DNA from 2 places in the Erwinia pyri genome. Region 1 is predicted to be linked to the other one. Evidence: predicted binding sites of a transcription regulator. Region 1 holds the regulator's gene; the other holds the start of a gene.
What was found. Region 1 encodes CRP, which controls carbon source genes, mostly activating them, when cyclic AMP is high. Its sites were predicted from a motif close to ATGTGANNNNNNTCACAT; they were not measured.
Positions count from the first base shown of each region.

Region 2: azuC (stress response protein AzuC) is a predicted target of CRP. The motif match lies at 1,535-1,552, and genes of this name have one in related genera.

Region 1 is NZ_CP132353.1:410,073-414,825, forward strand. It holds gene Q3V30_RS01860 (YccS/YhfK family putative transporter) at 1-2,031, opposite strand, end outside; gene crp (cAMP-activated global transcriptional regulator CRP) at 2,090-2,722, opposite strand; gene Q3V30_RS01870 (OsmC family protein) at 3,031-3,444, shown strand; gene Q3V30_RS01875 (phosphoribulokinase) at 3,482-4,351, opposite strand; gene Q3V30_RS01880 (YheU family protein) at 4,423-4,641, opposite strand; gene Q3V30_RS01885 (hydrolase) at 4,643-4,753, opposite strand, start outside.
Region 2 is NZ_CP132353.1:179,424-184,176, reverse strand. It holds gene cbpA (curved DNA-binding protein) at 1-246, opposite strand, end outside; gene Q3V30_RS00825 (SDR family oxidoreductase) at 382-1,122, opposite strand; gene azuC (stress response protein AzuC) at 1,381-1,458, opposite strand; gene mntP (manganese efflux pump MntP) at 1,643-2,212, opposite strand; gene Q3V30_RS00815 (DUF1158 family protein) at 2,644-2,886, shown strand; gene Q3V30_RS00810 (alpha/beta hydrolase) at 2,952-4,400, shown strand; gene Q3V30_RS00805 (MFS transporter) at 4,737-4,753, shown strand, end outside.

The DNA of each region.
Region 1 (4,753 bases):
GCGGGCACTCCATGCCAGCGAGGAGATGGTGTGCATCACGCTCAGATGCCCCAGAATACGTTTTACGTGCCTTTCCAGAATAGTGGTCGGCCCCTGACTCAGCTCGACCTGAGAATCCATCACGTTGGTTTCTGAGCCTGGCCCGTCATATTCCAGACGCTGCTGACAGCGCTGCAGCGCCACCTCACAATCCTGCAAATAGCGTTCTGCCAGCGAAGAGGTCAGCATCGTATGCTCGCGCGCCAGTATGGTCATGGCGTTAATGTGCTCCACGATAAACTGGCTGTGCGTCACCCAGAGTTTCATATCGGAAAGATAGCGCGAATCGAATCCCGGCTCCTGCATCGCCTGATTCAGCGAGTTAAACAGGGCGTTATGCGCCTGATTCACCCGCATACGCTGATAAGCCAGCTTCACCGGATCCTGCTCATTGCCCAGCAGCATCTGCAGCGCATCCTGGTAGGTTTCAAGCGCATCGTGCGCATTCTGCCGCAGCAGGCCGCTTTGCCACTGTGGCCAGAGCCAGATCATGCCGCCGAAAGCGATCAGGCAGCCCATCAGCGTATCCAGCAGGCGGGGCAGCAGGAAGTCCGCGCCGTTAAGCGACAGCAGCTGAAGAGACCAGACCGCGGTTACCGTGAAACCAATCATCGCAAAGCCATAGAATTTGCGGATAAACAGATAGCTGATAAGCGTAATCGCCAGCATCACCAACAGCACCACAGATTCCGGCGCCTGAAGACGCAGCGTGATGGCGGCGATAATCAGTCCCGCCAGCGTGCCAAGCGCACGGTGCTGGATCCGCACGCGGGTGGCGCTGTAGCCGTTCTGGCTGACAAACATCACCGTCATCAGGATCCAGTAAGGCTTGGGCAAATTAAAGAACAGCGCCAGCGAGCTGGCAAAAGTCAGCATCACTGCAAAGCGCGAGGCGGTGCGCAGCGCGGCGGATTTCAGCGACAGATAGCTTCTGATAGCAGGTAACAGTGGCTGACGGCGCTGGCGGTCCGCCATCAAATCCCGCTGATACAACGGCCTCTGGGTACGTAAAACCCGGCCGATGCGGCTGAAATGATAATAACAAAAGGTGCCCACCGGATTGTCCGGGTGCTGTCGGGAGATCTTCTCCAGCGCCTGTAGCTGTTTATCCATCGTGAAGCGTTCAGGCAGCTTGTGATAGAGAATATCGTCAGCCAGTACGCGAAGCCGGGCGGCGATGGTCTGCGCATTCCAGCGGATTACCGCTTCAGCATGGCTCTGCTCTACCAGCTTTTGCACCTCTTCAGGCTGATGCAGGCTGACCGAAATATGCTCCTGCAGATCCAGCGCTACCTGGAACGCCCGGGTCAGGCGTTTGTGATGGTTGTAGCGGGTGGCGGAGAGCATATGCATCTGCTGGTAGCAGGTAGTGATCAGATCGACCGCTTTCTGTTGCCGGGCCAGCAGCGGCGGCAGCGCCTTTTCCGGATCCGTCAGCCTGGTCAGCAGGGTGTATTTGGCTTCGCAGTAGCCCGCCAGCTCGCGGTAGAGCAGGCTGAGCGTTTCCCGCATCGGCTGCTCTTTCCACAGCCAGAACCAGAACCAGTTAAAGACGCCGTACCAGATGGTGCCCAGCACGTAGAGCATTGGCGGTTCCCATATTGGCATCCGGCCAGCCAGGCTGAGGGTAAAAATAGCGGCGATCAGCGAGCCGGGCAGCAGCCGGCCATGCAGCGGGCTGATCTCGCCGGTGATGCCCAGCAGCATCGTCATGGTGAACAGGATGAGGGGTAAAGGCACCGCCTTTCCGCCCAGATACTGGATCAGAAAACTGCTGAAAGCGAACAGCGTTCCGCCGATGAGCAGGCGCTTGAAGAAACGTTTGTGGGGAGTATCAAGACCGGCGATGTTGCAACAGGCAGGCACTAAAGAGAAGAGCAGGCCCCGTTGCAGGTCACCCAGCAGCCAGCCGACAGCCACCGGTAAGCAGAGCACCAGCGTCTGGCGCAGCGCGTAGTTCACTTCAGGGTGATAGATCAGTCGACGCCACATCACTCCGTACCAAATAAAAAGGCGCAACAGAGGCTGTTGCGCCGTGGATCAGAGCCGATCAGCGTGTGCCATAGACAACGATGGTTTTACCGTGTGCCGAGATCAGGTTTTGATCTTCCAGCATTTTCAGAATACGGCCTACCGTTTCGCGTGAGCAGCCAACAATCTGCCCAATTTCCTGACGGGTGATTTTGATCTGCATCCCGTCCGGGTGCGTCATAGCGTCGGGTTGCTTCGCCAGATTCAGCAGAGTTTGCGCAATGCGACCTGTCACATCAAGGAAAGCTAAATTGCCCACTTTCTCTGAGGTAACCTGAAGACGACTGGCCATCTGTGCCGAGAGGCGCATCAGGATGTCAGGATTGACCTGAATAAGCTGACGGAATTTTTTATAGGAGATTTCAGCCACTTCACAGGCTGTTTTCGCACGTACCCACGCGCTACGCTCCTGACCTTCTTCAAACAGGCCAAGTTCGCCAATGAAGTCACCCTGGTTGAGGTAAGAGAGGATCATCTCTTTGCCTTCTTCATCCTTGATAAGCACCGCTACTGCGCCTTTGACGATGTAGTAGAGGGTTTCTGCCTTTTCACCCTGATGAATCAGCGTGCTCTTGGATGGATACTTATGAATATGGCAATGTGACAGGAACCATTCAAGTGTCGGGTCTGTTTGCGGTTTGCCGAGAACCATTCGCTGTTATCCTCTGTTGTCATCGTGCCTAAATACAGGGGCAGAGTTCCCTGTCAGGCGTTGAAATAATCAAGCGTTTCCCATCAGGAAATGTATTCGGGCCTCTGTGAAAAGCCTGGCTCGTTATGTTGTCCCGTTTCGTCGTGCTTGTAGAGTACTGACGAAAATATTACAGCTTTGTTTGTAGCACAGCTTTCAACGAGTGTCTTCTGTTGTCTCGCTTCAGCATAGTGGGAAAACTGCCGCATTGCCGTTTTTCAGGCTAAAGCGTAATCTGAAGTTAACTAAATGAATTAGAGGAATTTGTTATGCAGGCTCGGGTCAAGTGGGTTGAAGGGTTAACGTTTTTGGGAGAATCCTCATCAGGACATCAGGTATTGATGGATGGAAACTCCGGGGATAAAGCGCCAAGCCCGATGGAAATGGTGTTGATGGCCGCGGGCGGATGCAGCGCCATCGACGTGGTCTCGATTCTGCAGAAGGGCCGCCATAACGTAAAGGATTGCGAGGTGAAGCTCACCTCAGAGCGGCGTGAAGAGGCTCCCCGCCTCTTTACCCATATTAATCTGCACTTTATCGTCAGCGGCGTCGGGCTGGGTGACAAAGCCGTATCGCGCGCCGTGGATCTCTCTGCCGAGAAGTACTGCTCTGTGGCGCTGATGCTGGGTAAAGGGGTCAATATGACCCACAGCTACGAAGTGATCGAATTAGAGGAAAAGTAGTTCGCTGAGCGTAGGAGTAACGCCTGTTTACCGGGCGTTACTCAATTTTCTTGCCCTGAATCAGCCGTTTAACCAACGGCCCCATAATCAGCTCCATGGCCAGCCCCATTTTCCCGCCCGGCACCACCAGCGTATTGATATGCGAAATAAACGATCCCTGCAGCATCGACAGCAGGTAGGGGAAGTCGATATCTTCCAGCGCCTGGAAGTGGATCACCACAAAGCTTTCATCCAGCGAAGGGATAGCCCGGGCCGCAAAAGGGTTAGAGGTATCCACCGTCGGCACGCGCTGGAAGTTAATGTGCGTGCGTGAAAACTGCGGCGTAATGAAGTTGATGTAATCCTCCATTGAGCGCACCACTGAATCCATCACTGCTTCACGCGAATGGCCGCGTTCGCTGGTGTCACGCACCAGCTTCTGGATCCACTCCAGGTTAACGATAGGCACTACGCCGACCAGCAGATCGACATGCGCGGCCACGTTATTCTGCGGGGTTACCACGCCGCCGTGCAGCCCTTCATAAAACAGCACGTCGGTCGGTTCGGGCAGCGGCTGCCACGGCGTAAAGGTGCCCGGCACCTGATTCCACGGCACCGCTTCATCATAGGTATGCAGATACTTGCGGGATTTACCGCTGCCGGTGCGGCCATACTCGGTAAAGGTGAGTTCCAGCAGCGCAAAGTCGTTGGCTTCCGGGCCAAAATAGCTGATATGGCGGCCCATATCCCGTGCCTTGCGGATCGCCATGTCCATCTCAGGGCGGGTATAGCGGTGAAAGCTGTCCCCTTCCACTTCGGCGGCATGCAGGCCAAGCTGCTGGAAAATCTTTCTGAAGGCCAGGCTGGTGGTGGTGGTTCCCGCCCCGCTGGATCCCGTTACGGCAATCACCGGATGTTTGGCTGACATGCATATACCTCCCTGAGAAAAGTCGCCTCGCATTGGTACCATGTTTCAGGCGTGGATGTCATCTCTGCCCGTTAACCCGTCACCTGACCACGCGGCATGATATTGACCGTCTCATGCAGCTCGGACCAGACCAGTACCGCTTCGCCGCTGGTTAACTGGCGGCGAACGTCTTTAACCTTCTGTTCCAGCGAGCGTTCCTGCTCGCCGTAGTCGGTACCTTCTCGCAGGACAAAAGATTCAATCAGGTTGTCCAGGGTGTCATTGTCGAGCTCTTTCCAGGGAATTATCACGTTAGTTGTCCAGCCAGGTTGAAAGCCATTGCGGAATGCGTTGTTCAAGCCACATCTGGGGCTTGCGCAGGGTGCCGCCGACAAAACCCACGTGGCCGCCATACTCTGTCAG
Region 2 (4,753 bases), 230 kb from region 1:
GGGAGAGGCTCCGGAAAAACGGGGATCGTCGCGATGCTGGCGGAGCTGGTCATACTCGGCCCGACGCTCGCTGTCTTTCAGCACCTCGTAAGCTTCCGCCATCAGCTTGAACTTGCGTTCGGCATCCGCGTCGGTACTGACGTCCGGGTGATATTTCCGCGCCAGCCGTCGGTAAGCCGTTTTAATTGTTTTTAAATCGGCTGAAGGATCAACCTCCAGCAGCGCATAGTAGTCTTTAAATTCCATCTGATTACACCTTCTTTTCAGCACGTTGTGGGCAGTAAGCCAAGCTCAATCCATCGAAAATTCAGGCCCCTGAACAGGGCCTTAATCGGTGCACACAGTGAGTGTAAGGCGTAATTCAGCAACGTGAAGAAAAAATCAGACCATCCCGCCGTTGGCGCGGATTACCTGACCGTTGATCCAGCCGCTCTGTTCGCCCGCCAGGAAGGCCACCACGGCGGCAATATCATCCGGCTGCCCCAGGCGCTGCATCGGGTTCAGGTTCGCCAGACTCTGGATCAGCTCTTCGCTTTTCCCGGTTAAAAACAGATCTGTGGCAACCGGCCCTGGCGCAACGGCATTGACGGTTATCTGCCGCCCGCGCAACTCTTTGGCGAAGGTATGGGTAAAGGCTTCCACGGCGGCTTTAGTGCCGTTATAAATCGCGTAGCCAGGCATATTCAGACCGATAGCGGAGCTGGAGAGATTAATAATCCTGCCGCCCTCCTCCAGGCGCTTCCCGGCTTCACGCAGTGTGTTAAATGTGCCCTGCACATTGATAGCAAAAGTTTGGGCGAACAACTCGTCTGAATGTTCCATCAGCGGCAGCGTTTTCAACACGCCCGCGTTATTCACCAGCACGTCAATACGGCCAAAATGGTGCTGAGCAGCATCGAACATCGCAGCCACATCATCAGATCGGGAGACGTCCGCTTTCACCGCCAGCCCCTCTACGCCCATCGCTTTGAGCTGAGTCACCACCTCTTCGGCTTCGCTGGCGCTGCTGGCATAATTCACCACTACGTTGAATCCCTCTTCCCCAAGGCGAAGCGCGATCTGCGCTCCGATTCCGCGTGATGCGCCGGTCACAATGGCAACTTTATTCGCTGTAATCGTCATGTCGAACTCCTCTGTCAGCTGGTCATCAACAGCGTGATTGCTACTGCTTAAAAGGATAGAAGACGAATTGGCCTGCGCCTGCTGAAAAGAATCACAGGGACGGTGACTGATGTGCGGAATGGCGAAGAAGGCGATTGAGCGGTCTGGAACGGGTAAGCGCTGAAGCTGACGAGCAGGAAGAGTTAAGGCTGGGTATGAGAGGTGATAACCATCGGTCTTTCCCTGACCGCGGCTATCGAGGGTTTCTGGCCAGCGCCATTAAGACATGGCACCCGGCGGTACGTGTTTAAAGACTTCAACATAGCTGTGCAACACGCGTTTAAGTAATTTTTTCATTTCGATCGGCCTGCTTCAAATTTTATTAGTAAAGTGCAAAAAAATTATACAAGACGCACCTTTTGCAGGCAAATAAATTTGAACCAGATCACATAAATGAGTTTCAGTATGCAAAGAAAAAGTTAAACGGAAGTTAAACAAGCGGGCTGTTGCCCGCCAGATGCTTCAGGAAAGGCCTGCAAAATCAGGGAAAAAGATTCAGATGCTCGATCAGGATGGTGCTGCCAATCCCGATCAGCACCACGCCGCCAAAAATTTCTGCCCATTTACCCATCACCGGGCCCAGGAAGCGTCCCAGCAATATACCGGTCGTGGCCATAATCATGGTTGATGCGCCAATCGCCAGCGCGGTAGCGACAATGTTGACCTGCAGGAAAGCCAGCCCTACGCCCACCGCCATCGCATCCAGGCTGGTTGCTACCGCTGTGGTAGCCAACAGCATAAAGCTGTGACTTTGCGGCGCTTCGTCAACATCCTCTTTTTTACGGAAGCCTTCCCGGATCATGCGGGCGCCAAGCACAAACAGCAAAATGAAGGCAACCCAGTGATCCCAGGCCATCACGTAATGGCTGGCAGCGATGCCGACTGCCCAGCCAATCAGCGGAGTCAGCGCCTCAATTACACCAAAGATTAATCCCGTCCGCAGCGCCTCTTTCACCGAAGGGCGGTGCAGACAGGCGCCTTTGCCGAGAGCCGCTGCAAAGGCATCCATTGACATACCAAAGGCCAGAATGAGAGTGGCGTACATGTTCATTGTGGTTATACCGGCTTGAGACCCCAGGAGGCCCTCAACGCATCATAAAAACCGATCCCGCTGTAAAAATAAGCGGCCGCGGATGAAAGTGTGACGCATCCTACCATGCGTTTTCGATAAAAAAAAGACAACAAAATCAGGGGTTTGAGTATAGCCTTGGCTATACTTTTTAACGAATGCTAATTCTGCGCCTGAAAAATCGATAAAAAGCCTAAAAGAATTACTACGTTAAAGGGGACATCCCTGACGGTACTGGGGGAATTCCAGGCAGAAATCAGGGTTGTATCGGCACTCAGATGAAAAAAATATTTATCAACACCCCGCTTCTGTAATGCCTAAATTGCTGTGAAAAAGGCCAGGTCGGGCACTTCAGATTGAACCTGAAGCCCGATTGCCGGAAAATGGCGGCTTCTGACCAGAATGGAACAATGATGAAAAACCCGTTTCTGACCTTTTTAATGCCGATGAGCACGCTGATGCTGGGCATGCTCTCCGCTTTATTGTTACCCGCGCCCTGGTTTGGCCTCAGCCTGACTTACCGACTGATGGCGATATTCCATTTCAGCGATATCGGCCAGCTCTATACGCTGGTCTTTTGCCTGTGGTTCCTGCTGCTGGGCGCCATTGAGTATTTTATTATCCGTTTCATCTATCTGCGCTTTGTAAAAGTCTGAGAGGCAAACTCTGCGTTTGATTTCATAAGATCAGCCCGGGTAACACGATAAAGGACAGGATAAGGATGCTACAGCGAACCAGAATCTGGCTGAAACGCACGGCGATTGTGGCAATACTGGCGTTAATTGTGCTGTTAGGGCTGCGCGTGGCGCTGACCGAGCGTGGGCCCGATTTAGCGCTGTGGCACACCTGGGTGCCGGAAGAGCTGAGTGAGAGCCAGCTGGATCGCACCGACTGGGCGGGCTATCTGCAGAATGAGCAGAAAATCTTTGCAGAGATGAAGCTTAACGTCAGCGATAAGCTGCAGCAGACGGATCCGGAAACCTACAACCGTTACGCAGAGCACAGCCCCGTTTATCCGGGCCATTTTGCTACGGACTGGAATCGCTCCTACATCATGATGCCGCAGGGTAAACCGCGCGGCGCAGTAGTGTTGCTGCATGGTCTTACTGATTCGCCCTACAGTCTGCGCCATTTTGCGGAAGATTACCGGCAGCATGGCTATGTGGCGGTTGCCATACGCCTGCCGGGACATGGGACCGTACCTGCTGCCCTGACCAGCGTTGAATGGGAAGAGTGGATGGCCGCTACCCGGCTGGCAGTGCGGGAGGCACGAAAACTTGCGCCTGACGGAACGCCGTTGCAGATCGTCGGTTTCTCTAACGGCGGCGCGCTGGCGATGAAATATGCCCTGGACGCGCTGGAGGATCCGGCGTTAGCCGCCCCCAGCCGGTTAATCCTGATTTCACCCATGATTGGCGTCAGCAGCTATGCCCGCTACGCCGGGCTGGCTGGCCTGCCTTCTGTTTTTCCCGCCTTTGCGCGCTCCGCCTGGCTGAGCATCCTGCCGGAGTTTAACCCTTTCAAATACAACTCATTTCCGGTGAAAGCGGCCCGTCAGTCCTGGCTGCTCACCAGCGCCCTGCAAACCCAGCTGCACCGCGACCAGGCCAGCCATCTGTTGGATAAACTTCCGCCGGTGCTGACCTTTCAGTCAGTAGCGGATGCCACGGTCAGCACGCCAGCCGTGGTAAGAGGATTATATAATTTGCTGCCTGCTAACGGCAGTGAGCTGGTGCTGTTTGATATCAATCAGTCGGTGCAGCTTTCGCCGCTGATGCGCAGCAGTGCCAGACATGCGGCAGAACATCTGCTGCCGCCTCCGCCCCGCCGCTATACCACCACGCTGGTCACCAATGCCCCGGCAAAGAGTAATATTGAGGTCGCTAACAGCACGGCCGCAGGCAGCACAGAGATCCGGAGCACGCCGCTGGGGCTGAATTATCCCCCGGATGTCTATTCGCTCTCCCACGTGGCACTGCCCTTCCCGCTTACCGATTCCCTTTATGGCAGAACGCCAACGCGGCCGGGTGAATTTGGGGTGAGCTTCGGCTCGCTGACGCCACGGGGAGAACGTGCGGTGCTGATGGTGAGTCTGGATACGTTGATGCGCCAGTCCTCCAACCCTTTCTTTCCGTGGATGCTTGAGCGCGTCAATGCCACGCTGAGATAAGCCGCAGATATGTCACCTGACACGCTTTGTAACAGCCGATGCCAGGGCAGAAGGCTGCGGTCACAGGCGGCAAACTCAGTCATAAATCTGGTTTACTGCGCAAATTTTGCGCAAAAGCCAGCATTTATCGCTGAGGCACTACTTTTTATTGCCCGTTTCTTAGTGATTATTGCCATAAAAGTGACGTTTCACCCTGCCATCCCCCAGTAAATATCCACTGTCACGCACGATCCTCTTTTCCGTGCCGCAGGCCGGTGCCCGCGCGGTTTTCGCCATTGAATGGTGTCCCGGCAGTGCGTAAGATTCTTTTTCACGTTTTACAAATAAGAAACTGCTATGCAAGCCTCCATCGC